Cohnella abietis: one gene and its partner. The protein of the gene in region 1 interacts with the protein of each later gene in a pairwise test. Links are inferred from orthologs where the notes say so. Each region holds a gene or a part of one and is shown in the gene's direction. Other genes may lie near its edges. The genes, in order: KCTCHS21_RS17260 and secA.

The links.
Region 2: the proteins of KCTCHS21_RS17260 (region 1) and secA interact in binary tests that used the Escherichia coli proteins (3 or more experiments, as listed by UniProt). The link is inferred for Cohnella abietis from one-to-one orthologs.

The regions. Positions count from the first base shown.
Region 1 is NZ_AP019400.1:3,965,603-3,974,160, reverse strand. Bases 2,354-5,301 are described here. They hold KCTCHS21_RS17260 (alkaline phosphatase), read left to right. Parts: upstream 2,354-3,116; coding sequence 3,117-4,487; downstream 4,488-5,301. Other genes in these bases: KCTCHS21_RS17255 (hypothetical protein), read left to right, coding at 4,632-5,045; KCTCHS21_RS17265 (GlcG/HbpS family heme-binding protein), read left to right, coding at 2,507-2,977; KCTCHS21_RS17270 (Ger(x)C family spore germination protein), read left to right, coding at 2,354-2,432. Also shown: KCTCHS21_RS17280 (spore germination protein), read left to right, coding at 1-223; KCTCHS21_RS17275 (GerAB/ArcD/ProY family transporter), read left to right, coding at 220-1,320; more of KCTCHS21_RS17270, read left to right, coding at 1,317-2,353; KCTCHS21_RS17250 (RNA polymerase sigma factor), read left to right, coding at 5,378-5,929; KCTCHS21_RS17245 (hypothetical protein), read left to right, coding at 5,922-6,563; KCTCHS21_RS17240 (arsenic transporter), read right to left, coding at 7,033-8,373.
Region 2 is NZ_AP019400.1:6,239,213-6,247,960, reverse strand. Bases 1,807-4,944 are described here. They hold secA (preprotein translocase subunit SecA), read left to right. Parts: upstream 1,807-2,187; coding sequence 2,188-4,701; downstream 4,702-4,944. Other genes in these bases: hpf (ribosome hibernation-promoting factor, HPF/YfiA family), read left to right, coding at 1,807-1,949. In the rest of the region: fliB (flagellin lysine-N-methylase), read left to right, coding at 1-822; KCTCHS21_RS27395 (cold-shock protein), read left to right, coding at 967-1,164; more of hpf, read left to right, coding at 1,386-1,806; KCTCHS21_RS27375 (YitT family protein), read left to right, coding at 6,087-7,010; argC (N-acetyl-gamma-glutamyl-phosphate reductase), read left to right, coding at 7,239-8,291; bifunctional glutamate N-acetyltransferase/amino-acid acetyltransferase ArgJ, read left to right, coding at 8,322-8,748. UniProt on the Escherichia coli protein: Required for protein export, interacts with the SecYEG preprotein conducting channel.

The DNA.
Region 1 (8,558 bases):
AGTAGGTATTGTTATTGGCATTATGATATTGCTTGCGCATCTTGTTGCGCTTGAGTCTCTAGGTACCCCTTACGGCAGTCCTCTGGCGCCATTCCGCTGGGCAGATATGAAGGATGCGTTCGTGCGGTTGCCTATTTGGTCAATGGTTAATCGACCGAAAAGCTCGCGAGCAATCCAACCAAGGCGTGCAGGGGACAATCGGGGAAATGGGGACAAACCATGAGGAAATATGCCCTGAACGAAATTACACTGATGCAGTTTATTTTCATTATTCACGGGGTTCAGGTTGGGGCGGGAATTATTTCTCTTCCGAGAGAGCTGGCAGGAAAAGCAGGAACGGATGGCTGGATGTCGTTCATTATCACTTGGGTAATCAATGTGTTGGTAAGTTTAGTGATTATTCAAGTGTTCAAGCGTTTTCCAGATGATACGGCGTATGATTTGCTCAAGCGACTTTTTGGCAAATGGCTATCTCTTATTTTCTCAATACCACTTGCGCTCTATTATATTTTCTGTGCTTGGCTCGTTCTCATCGAATCGATTCAGTATATCAAAGCATGGTTTTTACCACAAAGCCCCGATTATATCGTGTTTCTTTTGTTTTCCATCCCGACCTTTATGCTTGCTCGAAATGGTTTAAGAGTAGTGGGAAGATACAGCGAGCTCATTTTTTATATGACAGTCTGGATGCCAGCCATTCTCTTGCTTGTTCTAAATGACTGCCACTGGATACATTTCCTACCTTTCTTAAAGGAAGGGATTATGCCAGTGTTTAAAGGCGTGGGAACGACGGTATTTTTTACTGTTGGATTTGAAACGACGTTTTTACTGTATCCGTTCTTAAAGAACAAACAAAAGGCAGTACTCGGAATCGTTGTAGCTAATTCGCTAACGATACTCGCTTATCTTCTCGTTACCATCATTTGTTTCGCTTTTTTTAGTCCTGACGAAATTACTGGTTATAACCAACCCTTGCTAAGCTTGCTTAAAGTAATTCAGTTCCGTTTTTTGGTGCGATTCGACCTTATCTTTTTGGCTATCTTTTTATTCATGCTTTCGTCAACATGGATTCCTTATATGTTTTTTGCGGCATTCGGTGTAAGCCAATTGCTGCGTAAACAAGATCATAGTCCCTATGTGATGGTGCTAATCGTTGTATTCCTACTGATGGTGTTCTTCATTCATCCTTCATGGAATCAGACGAATGAATGGCAGAAGTGGCTGAATTATTATGCAATTGGAATTGTTTTTTTACTTCCTATAATGCTGTGGGCATCCATTCAGGTGTATGTAAGAGTTCGCAAGGGGGATGCACATTGAGTTATAGAAAAATAAGCAGCTTAGTGCTTATATTAGCTGTATTTCTTATGGGCTGTAGTGACCGCACTAGCGTTGAAGATGTCACCTTCTCTCTACTCATTGGAATCGATCTGGATGATGAGGATCGGCTTCTTTACTCTGTATCAAGTCCTGTATTTAGCAAAGAGGCTAAGAAGAAGGAGGAGGAGGTCACAGTCCGAACAAATTCGATGAGGCTGTCTAGAGAAGAGTTCGATCGGAGTGTGGTGGCCATGACCGTAGGGGGGAAAGTACAGGCGATCCTCCTTGGAAAACGAGTTCTTCAGCACAAAAAATGGTTTGACCTTCTGGATGTTTTTTATCGTGATAACAAAAATACAGTACTTCCGTTCGTGGTCGAAGTGGACGGTAAAGTGTCTGATATTATTAATTTTGCGCCAGATGATAAGCCGCGTCTTCCCACCTATTTATCTCAGCTGCTCATTACTGCTCATCGCAGGAATATAACTGTGAATACAACGCTACAACAGTTACACAGACATATGCTTGAGAAGGGAATGACCCCGAGTATTACGGAATTGCGCAGAGAAGATGATTTAAGGGTAATGGGAACAGCTTTATTGAGAAAAGATGGTCGCTACGCTTTCACTATTGATCCTGCAGACAACAAAATTCTCAGCATATTAAATCCTCACCGTAAAGGAGAATTTCCGTTCACTGTCAAGCTTCCTTCTCAATCGAAAAGCAGCTTCTTTAAACTCAATAAATTAAGCTTCACGGCAACAGATATTTCAACTAAAACTAAAGTGAAGTATGTAGAGGATAGATTCCGCTTTGATATTAATGTAAAAATGAGGATTAATTTATCCGAACAGCTCTTTCGCTTCAATGTAGAGAAAAATGCGGATAAATTGGAGAAGGAAATAGGGCAGCAGCTTGAGGACCAATATGAGCAGCTAATAGCAAAAATACAGGAAGCTAAAATAGATCCTATAGGTCTCGGTCTATATGCTCGGGCTAGACAGTATAAGCATTGGAAGGAAGTGAAGGATCAATGGGGGGAAGCTTTATCCAAGGCAGATGTGAAGGTAAAGGTGAATATTAGAATCATGTCGATGGGGGCTATCAGATAGAAGGGGGTATGACCGTCACCGTTCTAGGGGAATGACCATATCCTATAGGGATCGGTATACTAAGGAGTGGACAAATGAACAAGCTTACTTTGGAGACTGCCAAAAGAATGCTAGCCGCAGCGGAGCAGAAGGCCCGGCAGATGGGACTTTCCAGTGATATTGCAATTGTTGATGAGGGTGGAAATCTCATTGCATTCTATCGCATGGATAATGCTCGAATCGCTGGCATTGATATTTCACAAAATAAAGCTTGGACGAGTGTAGCTATGCAGATGCCAACGTCCAATCTTGCGCAATCGGCACTTCCTGGCGGTCCCACTTTCGGAATAAACACAACTAATCATGGCAGGCTTGTTATTCTTGGTGGCGGTATTCCGATCGTAAGTGACGGTAGAATTATCGGGGGTATCGGGGTAAGCGGTGGCTCAAGCGCCCAGGATATTGAAGTTGCCAATGCGGCTATCCAAGCCTTCGAAAGCATGCGGGGAGCGGGAGAACCAGCATTAGCTACAGCTCGAATAGGATCGATTCAGTCTATTAGATAATGAATGGCCTGTCGCGCTGAGCGGCAGGCTAAATGTTGTGCTTATACACTTAAATTAACTTGCACTTAATATTCCGAGCGATTTCTTTTAACAACACAGGTCTATAGTATTCCTTAGGAAGTAACTAAGGAGGATGATTATGAATAAGAAGTTGATTAAGAAGGTTATCCCGGTTGCACTTGTTTCTTCATTAGCGATTGCTGCATTGTCATCTGGGTTTACACCAGCTTTTGCAAAGGGTCAACAAGACAAGAGTCCTCAAATTAAAAATGTAATATTTCTAATTGGTGATGGGATGGGAGTTTCTTACACGACAGCATACCGTTATATGAAAGATAATCCTAAAACACCACTTATGGAAAAGACGGAATTCGATAAGTATTTGGTAGGAAATCAGACAACCTATCCAGAGGACGAGCATCAGAACATAACAGATTCAGCTTCTGCCGCTACTGCCATGTCTGCTGGTGTTAAAACATACAATGCTGCCATTGCCGTTGATAATGATTTTTCTGAGGTTAAAACAGTGCTAGAGCTCGCCAAGGAAAAGGGGAAGTCAACAGGATTGGTTGCAACCTCTGAGATTACTCATGCTACTCCTGCAGCCTATGGTGCTCATGACGTTAACCGTAAAAACATGGACGCGATTGCAGATGATTATTTTGACGAGAAAATTAACAAAAAGCACAAGATCGATGTACTGCTTGGCGGCGGTTTGAACAATTTTGTACGTAAGGATCGCAACCTGACGAATGAATTTAAGAAAGACGGCTACAGCTATGTGACCAATCGCGCAGATTTATTGAAGGATACGAATAAACAAATTCTTGGTTTGTTTGCTACAGGTGGCATGGATAAAATGATTGATCGCAATGACCAAACACCATCATTGCAAGAGATGACGAAAGCAGCTATTCAGCGCCTAAGTACGAATAAGAACGGATTTTTCCTGATGGTTGAGGGAAGCCAGATTGATTGGGCCGGACATGATAACGACATTGTTGCTGCAATGAGTGAAATGTCAGATTTCGAGAAAGCTTTCAAAGAAGCAATCGATTTTGCCAAAAAAGATGGACATACGCTGGTTGTTGCTACTGCCGACCATTCAACAGGTGGCTTATCGGTAGGTACGAACGGAATTTATAACTTCGATGTTGCTCCAATTAAAGCTGCTAAACGCACTCCAGATTACATGGCAGCCCAAATCGTTCAAGGTGCAGGCGTTGAGGAAACCTTGAAAAAATATATCGATCTACAATTAACTGCTGAAGAAGTTCAATCCGTTAAGGACGCAGCCGTTGAGAAGGATTTAACGAAAATCGATAACGCCATTGAGAACATCTTTAATGTTCGCTCTTTCACAGGCTGGACAACCGGTGGTCATACGGGTGAAGATGTACCTGTATATGCTTTCGGACCTGGTAAAGAAAGATTCGCAGGTTTGCTTGATAACACAGATCATGCCAAGATAATCTTCAGTATTATTAATGGCAACAAAGCTCAGAAGTAATAGTTCACTTTTATCAAAATGACGTACAAACGAAAAGGTGTTGGTTCAGGAGTCGTTCCTGTGCCAATGCCTTTTTGTTTTTTATAATTAATTAATTTTACCAATCTAGGGGATGATAGTCTGAAATGGAGATGGTGAGATAACTTGAACAGAAAATTTGCTGTCAATTTCTTAATGATTTTGCTGTGCATTCTAATAACAAGTCCCAAAGCGGTAGTTCATTCTAAGCCAAGAGAAAATCAACTGGAGGGGGCATTATTGCAACAATTGCATCCCGTTATTTTGTCTTCCCTGAGAAGTATTTACAATGAAAAGTACTCTCAATTTAGTTGCGAAAGGATATTATCAATTAATGAGCGGGTAGCTATTAAAAATAGAAATAATAAAGCAAGACCTGTCGGTGCCATACATGGAGCAAAGTATTTTGAAATAACAATCGGGTTGTGTAGACCTGACGGTGAATCGGTTGAATTGTATATAAAAAATGATACTGGATCAGTTCAATATCATCTTGCTGGTTTCAAAAAGACGAGTGCTGATTCAAGAAAGAACGATTGATTTTCGATAAGGACAATACTTGATCTCATAGCCACTTTCTTTTTAGATGGTTGTTCAACACTTCCATTTTACAAAGAGTGGTTTTTTGTATTTTTACTAACCGTAATCGATGAGAAAAGAGGGGAAGTATCTCCTGTAGGAGCGAAGCGTTTGTCTTTGAGATTGTGAAATCTCCTTGTTAAGAGCTTACTCATTCAGATTTCACGATCTCAACCAACAACCGGAAGGAGATATTTCCCCGCAAAAACTATAATCGAAAGGAATACCCTTATTTTTAGTGGAAAATGGAACAAAATAGGGTGTTGGTTGTCTAATATCATGAGGTGATCGGATTGGAGTACCTGAAAAGTGTCATCGTTACAGATAACAACGTGAATTCTATTATCGCGGATCTGATGACCGCCTATGGGAATGACGTATGGAATTACACCTTTATGATGGTTAAAAACCGTGATGCAGCTGATGACATTACTCAGGATGTATTTTATAACGCCTATAGAGGTCTTAAAGGATTTGAAGGCAGGAGCTCACATAGAACCTGGCTATTAACGATAGCTCGTCATTCATCACTTAATTGGCTCAAATCATCCTTCATCAAGCGGGTCATATTGGTTGGATTTAGCTTTCATAAAGACACGCATAGATCGGCTGAACAGGAAGTCTTGGAGCAGATGGGAATAAGATCAATCTGGCATTCGGTTATGAAGCTACCTGCCAAGCAAAGAGAAGTGTTAGTTTTAGATGCCCATTATGAGCTTTCCTACATAGAGATGGCCCAGTTGCTTAAAGTATCGGAAGGAACAGTCAAATCTCGCTTGCACAGAGCTCGTGCAAAAATGGAAATCATGCTTAACGATGAGAAGGAGTGCCTTGAATATGAATAAAGATTCAAAGCCGAGTTGGTATGATGAGCTATCAAAGCAGCCATTTGGACGTCCTCAGTGGTCTATCGAGCAGCAGGGTAGTGATTTATTGAGAAGCTTTAGTCATCCCATTCGAACAGGTCGGAAAATCCGGCGTTTATCAATACAGCTAGCTTCTTTAACGTTATTAACATCATTAATTATTGTAATTGTAGTGTTGACTCGACCAGGAGAAAATACAAACAATATCGGAATTCGAGAAGACCAGTCTTGGAATGCTCACAATGATTATTCAATCAATGGCGTTGTACAATGGGAGGTATTCCCTGGGGGAGATCACTTGATCGCGGGTAAGCCCGCAGGTGCTAGATGGCTAATTAACAAACCGATTGCGGAATTACTAGATCATAAAGTAAAAATTGTGGCTTACCATCAAGATACCGGGATGGTACTGGAGGAGCTTCCAGAGATGATCATAACTGAGCATACGGCGATTGAAATCAACAGACTAGTTGTGTCAGTGGGTGGTGCGGTTACGAAGACTCAATTTGTATCTGAAATGGCTATGCCTTTGGCCGGAAAATGGCTGTTTCAGATGGAGCTTGATGGCGCACCATTCGGTGAGGTCGTTCTGAATGTTCAGGACGGGGAGTAAGGATGTAGAACCTTTGTTGTGCTAACAAACCGTATTGAGCTTATTACCGATAAAATGGCTTCTTTTTTAGTCTAACGATTTCCAGAGGTGTTATAGTGTAATATTCAGGAGGAACGGAGTTACTTTGGTGGATATAAGGTGTCTGGAGTTCATTACAAAATAAAACCATTAGATTTTGATCAAATAAGAGTTACTGAGTTCGTAAGCGGAAAGTCCGATAACGTTGCTTGGCTGCTAAGAGTTAATTTATCTCGGCATGGTTATGAACGCATTAGCATTATCCGTTATGTAAAATCAGGTTCCTAAATGGTTTTCTCAAGGAACCTGATTTTTTTTCGTATTCGCAGAGTGGGGGTATTTATCCAAACCTTTCAAACCTTTATTACATAAATTATGGTGTGCTCTCTTGCGCATAAATCAACCTTTTTCGAGCGACCTTCATCTTTCGAGGGTCGTTTTTCTTTTCTCTTTAGAATACCCAATAAACCCAGAAGGAGAGGATGACTAAGGTGAACAGCACTGTAATTGGGATAACTATTGAAGTTACCTTCAGATAGTCAGACCAAGTAAATCTTACATTTCCTTTTTTAAGGATATGCATCCACATTAGAGTAGCAAGCGTCCCAATCGGCAGTAGGAGTGAGCCAACATCGCTGCCAATAACGCTAGCGAGATATGAAATTTTCAAGGTAAGTGGATCGAGCCCCATATTTGTTAAAGTCAGAGTGCCAACCATTAGTGCAGGATGATTATTGAAGAGATTCGATAAAACAGATAGAAGTACGCCCATAATGATACTCGCATGAAGCAAGCTACCGGATATTATTGGCTGTATAAAATGGATAAGCATTTCTGTTAAACCGATATTGTGCAAGCCATAAATGATTACATACATACTAAAGGCAAAAATAAGAATATACCAAGGCGTCTTTTTCACCATATCAAGAGGAGAAATCCTTAAGAAATACCAACGCCATGCTAGCAGGAAGGAAGAGCCGATAACAGCCATTAATGGGACTGGAAAATGGATATAAGAAGCAGCGAATAGGCTGAGACGTACACCAAAAACGAAGATTAGAATATTGCGCATGAATTTCGATTGCTTTTCTTTAGGAATGATCGAGCTTTCTTCTTTAAGCGGATGACTTTTGTTCCTCGATATTTGGATCGCATTGGGCAGCTTACGCGGAATAATACGATAGAAGCAGACAAACAGTAGCACTGCAAGTAAAACTAATCCTAATGAAGCAGGAACGAACATCATCGCTGTATGCATGTAAAGATCCATATGAACAATTTTTAAGGCAATTAAATTTACGATATTGCTGACCCCAATAGGGGCGCTGGAAGCCGTTGCAATTAAGGCGCCTGATAGAAGATAAGGTATTTTTTGATGATTTTTGAGTCCTAGTCGTTGAAGAAGCATGAGTAGAATAGGTGTAGTAATTAATATGCTGCCATCATTGTTCACGAACAAGGTCATCAGAAAGCAAAACAGATTTGTATACCAGAAAAGCCGGATGCCTGAGCCCTTGGCTCTTGCTAGCAGCTTTTCTGCGGACCAGTGGAAAAACCCGAAGCTCTCCAAGACGATTGCCATAACGATCGTAGCCATAATGGTGACGGCTGCGCCCCCAATGGTCTGGGTGATAACCCCTAGGTCATTTATCGTAACGCTGCCGGACAGGAGAACCAATAAAGCGCCAATTGTTGCAGGTATAGCTTCATTCACATTCGGACGCCAGAAAATAAATGCGATCGTGCCCAAAAAGGCCATAATCGTAATGGGTATTACTAAATCTTGCAGCATGTCCATCAACCTCTTTTCGAAAAGTTGAGCGTGCATTCAGCTTCGCCCAATGTAACTCGTTCTCTCTAATGTTCTAGTCTTGTATTTCACCACCTCATGCGACGAATATCCTCCCTAATGATTCCTCCCCCCTATCTAGTTGCCCCCTAGATTCATTTACAATATATGTAGAGTCAAGTTAGGGA
Region 2 (8,748 bases), 2.3 Mb from region 1 along the record:
AACGAGCAGGGCATACAGTTTTATGAGAAGGAAGCTGTAGAGAATCGCATGACATTCCAGTCTATAAAACCGTCAGCTGCCCATGAGAATCAATTCGAGGCATACTTTTGGCCCCTTAGATTTTTTATCATTCAAACGTTACAAAATAGAGCATTTTCATTTGAGAACCGATTAATCATGTTAGGGTTATTTTTTGAGAACTTAAACTTTATCGTTGAACAGAATGAGTTCCACAAAATCCCGATTCTTATTGAGTCGTGTAAGATTGAGTTTGGAAAACACGAGCAAATAGAGGATCAGCTAAAAGGAATTCAAGGAAACTGGATAGTTAAGCTAGATTTGTTTAACGAGTTTGTAAAAGAGAAATCTACTAGTGGTATTGCTCTTAAAGCTTATCTTGAATGTTTGAATCAGGTCATGGAGGGAGTAGGCTTCACTGCTAATGCAACACCTGATAAGGTTATGGAACGTTTGAAGACGGCTTCAGATGAGATTGTCGTACCCTTCATGTCAACCTATGATTACATTTTTGAGAACCTTGCTGTTCATAATGTTTATAGTAAGCTATTCCCCCTATCAGGAAAGCATAAGTTGATGGAAGAGTACTTCCTTCTTGTTTTTCAGTACAGCATAATTAATATCCAATTAGCTGGTCTAGGGGCCTATCATGGGAAGCTCACTGAAGAATTATGTGTGAAGCTAATCTATAGCTATATTAGAAATAACGATCGTAACAAAAATTTTATACAACAAATGCTAAAGCTATTGAAAGATAAGGGGCTTAATAATGTAAGTGCCCTTGCTCCGCTGATTAAAAGATGAGTCAGATAAACTTATGTGAACTCAGTGTATCCGCTTACAAAAAATCATTGACACCAATCTTTACCTGATGTTATATTCGAAATGTGGGCTGGGCATTATTTCCTAAGTCTAACGTCATTTGAATATGAAGGGAATGTTTAACACATGCAAGGTAAAGTTAAATGGTTCAACGCGGAAAAAGGTTATGGATTCATTGAAACAGAGCAAGGTGGCGACGTGTTCGTTCACTTCTCCGCAATTCAAATGGATGGCTACAAAGCTCTTGAAGAAGGCCAAACTGTTGAGTTTGACATCGTTCAAGGCGCAAGAGGACCTCAAGCATCTAACGTAACTAGAGTGTAATTATCCCGGCGCTATTGCGTCGAACAATCATACAAGATGTGGATTGCATGTATGGAGTATTTGCCACACTGCCTCGGAGAAATCCGAGGTTTTTTTATTGGAAATCTTCAAATTTGTACTATATTAGCCAAGTTATCTAAAAATTCAAATTTATTATCGGAATGTTTTGAAACGGCTGCCTAGGGTGTGGTATGATAGAGCCATGCAAAGGAGGAATGCCCATGAAATACAACATTCGTGGTCAGCGTATGGAAGTGACGGATGCTCTTCGGGAGTATGTGGAGAAGAAGCTGAGTCGTCTTGAGCGGTATTTTGAAGCCCCTCCCCAATCAGATGTAACAGTTACCTTGAGTGTTACTAAAGGCCAGCAGGCCATTGAGGTGACGATACCTCTCCCAGGAGCGCTATTGCGTGCAGAGGAGAAAAGAGAGGATATGTACGCATCGATTGACTTTGTAGTGGACAAACTGGAACGCCAGATCCGCAAACACAAAACTAAAATTAATCGCAATTTCCGTGAACCTGGTTCAGCTAGAGCATTGTTTAAGGAAGACGCTGGGAATGGGCAAGGTGTGACCACACTTGCTAGAGATGAAGAGGACGATTTGGAGCTTGTACGTACGAAACGGTTTAACTTAAAGCCTATGGACGTGGAGGAAGCTATTCTTCAAATGAACTTAGTAGGACACAGTTTCTATGTCTTCGCAGACGCGAGTTCAAAGGAAGTAAGTGTCGTCTATCGTCGGAATGATGGGAAATATGGTTTAATTGAATCTGCTGAATAAAATATAAGTAAGCCTCGGCCAAAAGCGCCGAGGCTTTTTTTGACGTTTTCGAAGGGAATACACAGTTAATCCCCATTATTAACCCAATTTCGTCTCTCAAAGGACTGTAAAAGCAAATTTATGCTTACGATTATTGCTTTTCCAGACATTTTCCAAGACTCGTTCCTTGCCCCATTTTCGCCAAACTGCTAAAATGAGAAGATGTTGTTAGACCCGTGAGAGAGAGGGGTACATCCTAATGCTGGGACTTGTCAAAAAAATATTCGGAGATGCCAATGAACGTGAGGTGAAACGACTCCTTAAGACTGTTGAACAAATTAATGGTCTCGAGTCTACTGTCGCCCATTTAAGCGATGAGCAGCTTCGCATCAAGACGGATGAATTCCGCGATCGCATCACCAAAGGCGAGTCCTTGGATGATATTCTTCCAGAGGCGTTCGCTGTTGTGAGGGAAGCGTCCAAGCGTGTGCTGGCCATGCGTCATTTCGACGTACAATTAATCGGTGGTATGGTTCTACACCATGGAAAGATCGCAGAGATGAGAACTGGCGAAGGGAAAACCTTAGTCGGTACCCTTGCTGTTTACTTGAACGCTTTGAAAGGCGAAGGTGTTCACGTTATTACCGTTAATGATTACTTAGCTCAACGGGATAGCGCACTTATGGGACAAATTTATTCCTTCCTTGGTATGACTGTAGGTTGTAATCTGCATGGTCTTACCCATGAGGAGAAGCAGGAAGCATATGCCTGTGATATTACTTATGGAACGAATAATGAGTTTGGTTTCGATTACCTGCGCGATAATATGGTCCTTTATAAGGAACAGATGGTTCAGCGCCCTTTGCACTATGCCATTATAGATGAAGTTGATTCCATTCTCGTTGATGAAGCGCGGACTCCTTTGATTATTTCCGGGCAAGCACAGAAATCGACAGAGCTTTATTATGCAGCTGATCGTATGATTGTTCGACTTACTGATGTTGAAGATTTTACAGTCGATATTAAATTGCGTAGCATCGCTTTAACAGAATCTGGGGTTACTAAGGTCGAGAAAGCCTTTAACATCGAGAACTTGTTCGCTCACGACAACGTGACGTTGAACCACCATATCAATCAAGCGCTTCGCGCACGATATATTATGAAACGGGATGTCGACTACGTCGTACAAGAAGACGAAGTCGTTATCGTTGATGAATTTACAGGTCGTCTGATGGCTGGTCGTCGCTATAGCGAGGGTCTCCACCAAGCGATTGAGGCGAAGGAACAGCTTACCGTTCAGAACGAAAGCATGACACTAGCTACAATTACGTTCCAGAACTATTTCCGGATGTATCGTAAGCTAGCTGGGATGACGGGTACAGCTAAGACGGAAGAAGAAGAGTTCAAACGGATTTATGGTCTTGATGTCATTCAAGTGCCGACGAACCGTCAGATGATTCGTGTAGATATTCCGGATGTCGTCTACAAGTCGGAAAATGGTAAGTACCGTGCCGTGGTCGAAGAAATCGTTTCACGTCATGCAACGGGACAACCTGTGCTTGTGGGTACGGTATCTATTGAGAACTCCGAGCGTATATCGGAAATGCTTAAGAAGAAGGGCATCAAGCACCAAGTGCTTAACGCCAAATACCATGCCGAGGAAGCTGAGATTATCTCGAGCGCTGGACAGCATGGTACCGTTACGATTGCGACTAACATGGCAGGCCGTGGGACGGACATTCTACTTGGTGCTGGTGTCATTGAGATCGGCGGGCTTCATATTATGGGTACCGAACGCCACGAATCGCGTCGGATTGATAACCAGCTAAGAGGTCGTGCAGGTCGCCAAGGGGATCCGGGATCTTCGCAATTCTATCTCTCTATGCAGGATGAGCTCATGCGCCGGTTCGGTGCGGATAACATCATGGGCATGATGGAGCGCCTTGGCTTTGACGAGGATTCTCCAATTGAGAGCAAACTGATCTCACGTGCTATTGAGTCAGCTCAAAAACGTGTTGAGGGAAGTAACTTTGACACTCGTCGTATCGTTCTTCAGTACGATGATGTTATTAATCTACAGCGGGAAAAAATTTACGGAGACCGCCGCGCGATTCTAAGCTCGGACAATATCCGTGAGATTATTACTGGAATGACTAAATCAGTAGTCACCCGTGCAGTCGAAAGCCATTGCTCAGACAATGACGTGCCGGAAGACTGGGATTTAGATAGCCTTATCACCTACGCTCACACTCAATTCCTGCCGGATGATAGCCTGAGCAAGGATGATTTGTGGGGCAAGGAAAAAGAGGAGATTATTGAATTCCTCATAGCGAAGGTTGAAAAATTGTACGATGAGCGTGAAGAATCCATTGGTGCCGAAACGATGCGCGAGTTCGAGAAGGTAGTTGTGCTCCGTGCAGTAGATAGCAAATGGATGGATCATATCGATTCCATGGATCATCTGCGTCAAGGGATTCACTTACGTGCCTACGGTGGTAATGATCCTCTTCGGGAATATCAATTTGAAGGACATAATATGTTCCTCTCCATGATTGAACGGATCGAAGAAGAAATCACGATGTATATTATGAGAGCACAAGTGCAGACTGCTCCGAAGCGCGAAGCGGTTGCTGAGGGCCAAGCGGTTGACTCGAAAGCGGAGGAAGGTCCGAAGAAGCCTAAAACCCGCAGTGGTAACGAGGTTGGCCGTAACGATCCTTGCCCTTGTGGTAGCGGAAAGAAATACAAATTGTGCCACGGGCGCATAGGATAGAGAAAAGTAAGGGAGCCGACGTTGTATCAGTCGAGCTCCCTACTTAAGACTTTACGAGGTGATTTCAACATGTTTGAGCTTGATGTGTCCATTAAGCAAGATCTTCGTGGAAATGCGAAGCGACTTCAGCAACTCAGGGGGTCTCTTTGACTTAGATCTGAAGAAGGAACAAATCGAGAACTATGAAGTAAAAATGAGCGATCCGAACTTCTGGGATGACAATGAGAAGGCCCAGGTTGTCATTTCTGAGATGAACTCGATCAAGACGGTAGTGGAGCAATTCGAAGGCTTGGAGACCGAGTGTCAGGATCTCGTAGATATGCTTGAGATTCTTGAAGAAGAATTAGATGAATCGATGGCGGTAGAGTGGACGGATAGTGTTAAAGTACTCACCGCCAAGGTCGATTCCTTCGAGCTCCAGCTGCTGCTGAATCAGCCGTATGACAAACTCGATGCGATTCTCGAGCTTCACCCTGGGGCTGGTGGTACCGAATCACAGGATTGGGCTCAAATGCTGTACCGGATGTATACGCGATGGGCAGAGAAGCGCGGTTTCAAAGTGGAATTGCTGGACTATCTTCCGGGAGAGGAAGCGGGAATCAAGAGTGTAACTATTCTCGTTAAGGGCCATAATGCTTATGGTTACCTGAAAGCAGAGAAAGGCGTTCATAGGCTCGTGCGTATTTCACCTTTCGATGCTTCTGGAAGACGTCATACGTCCTTCGTTTCCTGTGATGTAGTCCCCGAGATCGATGATACGATCCAGATTGAAATCCGTCCTGAGGATTTACGGGTTGATACCTATCGTGCCAGTGGGGCCGGAGGCCAGCACATCAACAAGACGGATTCTGCTATCCGACTCACTCATATTCCAACGGGCGTAGTTGTAGCCTGTCAGACTCAGCGCTCCCAGATTCAGAACCGAGAAAAGGCGATGAAGATGCTTATGTCCAAGCTCTATGAGCTGAAGATCCAAGAGCAGCAGAAGGAATTGGCCGAGGTTCGCGGTGAGCACATGGATATCGCATGGGGCAGCCAAATTCGCTCCTATGTTTTCCATCCGTATAGCATGATCAAGGATCACCGGACATCGGTGGAAACAGGGAACGTCGGCGCTGTTATGGACGGCGATCTTGATTCCTTTATCGATGGATACCTCCGTAACCAGATCAAGCAGCCTGAAGGGCAATAAAATGCATACAGTATAACCTTAAACTTCTTGCACTGATTTAGTGTGAGAAGTTTTTCTTGGCTATTCAGAATGTCTAAGTTGCACGCTTATCCACTTCTGAATAGCCTCCGACATAAACAATCATTCGCTAACTCTGAGACAGCGAAAATTGTTTATGCTTGCTATTCAGAATGAATAGGGAAGAGGAATGCTCATGACGGCCAGCGGCAAGAAACCACCGATGATGCCAACGACAACGATTAACAAACGTGTCATTCCCCAGTATGCGCCTTGGGTGAGGGCTTTGTTCAGCTACTCGGCAATGCTGGTCGGAGCATTTGTAATAGCAGCGAGCTTTAACCTGTTCTTACTGCCAAATCGTATAGCCTCGGGTGGTGTCTCAGGGATCTCCGTTATTCTGAACACTTTTACTCGAATTCCGCCTGCTTACACGCAGTGGGCACTTAACATCCCGCTATTTATTGCTGGTTTTCTGGTGCTCGGCAAACGGTTTGGGATCAAAACAGCTATAGGCTCTGTTGTTATGCCGCTGTTCGTTCTTCTAACTGCCCATTGGACACCTCCGACCCATGATCCTCTTCTAGCCTCTCTTTATGGGGGGCTTGGAGTTGGTCTGGGTCTTGGACTCGTGTTCCGAGGAAGGGGTTCAACGGGAGGCCTTGATTTAGCCGCACAAATTATGCATAGAGTCATGGGAATAAGATTAGGTCTTGCAATAGCGATGCTTGATGGACTCGTTATTTTTGCGGCAGGAATATTCATCTCGCTGGAAAATGCGCTGTATGCGCTAATCGGCTTATTCGCAACAAGCAAAACGATAGATATTATTCAGACAGGCTTTCAGACCTCTAAAGCGGCCTTTATTATATCCAAGCATCCGGATAAGGTGGCGAATGCGATTCTGCACGAGCTGGATAGGGGATTAACCAAGCTTCAGGGTGTTGGAGGCTACACTGGGGATGACCGTCCAGTGTTACTGGCCGTTGTGGGCCAGAATGAAGTTGTGCGGCTTAAACTGCTTGTCCGCGACGCTGATCCAGATGCTTTCGTCATTATTACTAATGCTGCTGAAGTATTAGGGGAAGGTTTTTACGATCATCGTCATGATGTCATGTAGGGATTGAATAATTAATACATACGATGTATAATAATACATATTCTTATTTCGGGTTAAGCTTATGACTTGCATAGAAGCAGTCATTCCTAGGCCAATTTATTGGCTTTCATTCGGACACGTTATTATGTACAATAAGGATGGTTTGACCAAAGAAGAATTGAAGCTTTCATTCATTTTTTGATTATTCATTATTGATTGTACTTCTTTTATAGGTCTGGGGGAGTTCTTATGAAATCAAATCAAATCCGCGCGGCTATCGTCGGTTCAACCGGTTATGGCGGCGTCGAACTCATTCGTTTATTGCAATCACATCCTAATGTGACCGTCACATCGGTAATTTCCTCCTCTAACGCAGGAACCCCGATTGCTGAAGGTTTTCCTCATTTAACAGAAATCCGTACCGACCTGCTGGACGGTATAGATGTTGATAACATTCGTTCTAAAGCAGATGTCGTTTTTCTTGCTACACCTCACGGCATTAGTATGAAGCTGGCTCCCGAATTCTTGGAAGCAGGGCTTAAAGTAATTGATTTATCCGGTGACTTCAGATTGAAGTCAGGTGACGTTTATCGGGAATGGTACAAACATGAGCCTGCCGATCAAGCTCTTGTGGAACGTGCAGTTTATGGCTTGGCTGAAGTGTATGGACGAGAAGTGGCGACAACTGATTTTATTTCGAATCCAGGCTGCTTTACGACTTCTGCATTACTGGGCTTATACCCTGCAGTGAAGGCGGGATGGATTAATGCTGACAGCATCATCATCGATGCGAAGTCTGGCGTATCCGGGGCGGGTAGAGGGTTAAACCTTACTGCGCACTATTCCGAAATCAATGAGAATTTCAAGGCTTACAAAATAAATAAGCATCAGCATACTCCCGAAATCGAGCAGGTTCTCTCTGAGGCGGCGGGGCGTCCGGTTATTACGACGTTCACGACACACCTGGTACCGATGACTCGAGGGATTATGACAACGATGTACGCTACCTTGACTGAAAAGCGTACCAGTGCTGAATTCGTGGAGCTGTATCGACAGTTTTACGAAGGCCGCAAATTCGTTCGTATTCGTCCTGAAGGGCGTTGGCCGGCGACGAAGGAAGTGTTCGGCACGAACTATTGCGACATTGGCTTCTCTGTCGATGAGAGAACCGGTCGTATTACATTCATTTCGGTTATCGATAATTTAGTTAAAGGCGCGGCTGGTCAAGCGATTCAGAATTTGAATCTGATGATGAATTGGGACGAATCTCTCGGACTCCAGTTCACGCCGGTGTACCCTTAATACACGGATGAGAGGAACGGACCGACTATCATGGGAAATAAGCGTTATGAGATCGTAGAAGGCGGAGGCATTACAACGCCTAAAGGCTTTAAGGCTGGAGGCCTGCATTGCGGCTTGAAAAAAACAGATCGTCATGATCTTGGAGTTATTGTGTGCGATGTTCCGGCTACTGCGGCTGCTGTATACACAACTAATTTGTTTCAGGCAGCGCCTCTTCAGGTGACACGAGAAGCATTGGGTGTAGATGGCATTCTTCGCGCTGTAATTGTTAATAGTGGCAATGCGAATGCATGTACGGGTGCTCAAGGTGATGCGGATGCGCAAGCCATGCAAGCGAATGCGGCTGAAGCACTGGGTGTAAGTAAAAATCAGGTGGCCGTTGCTTCTACGGGAGTCATAGGTGAATTACTTAAGATGGATCGCGTGAACTCGGGTATTGAGAAGCTTCCAGCTAAGC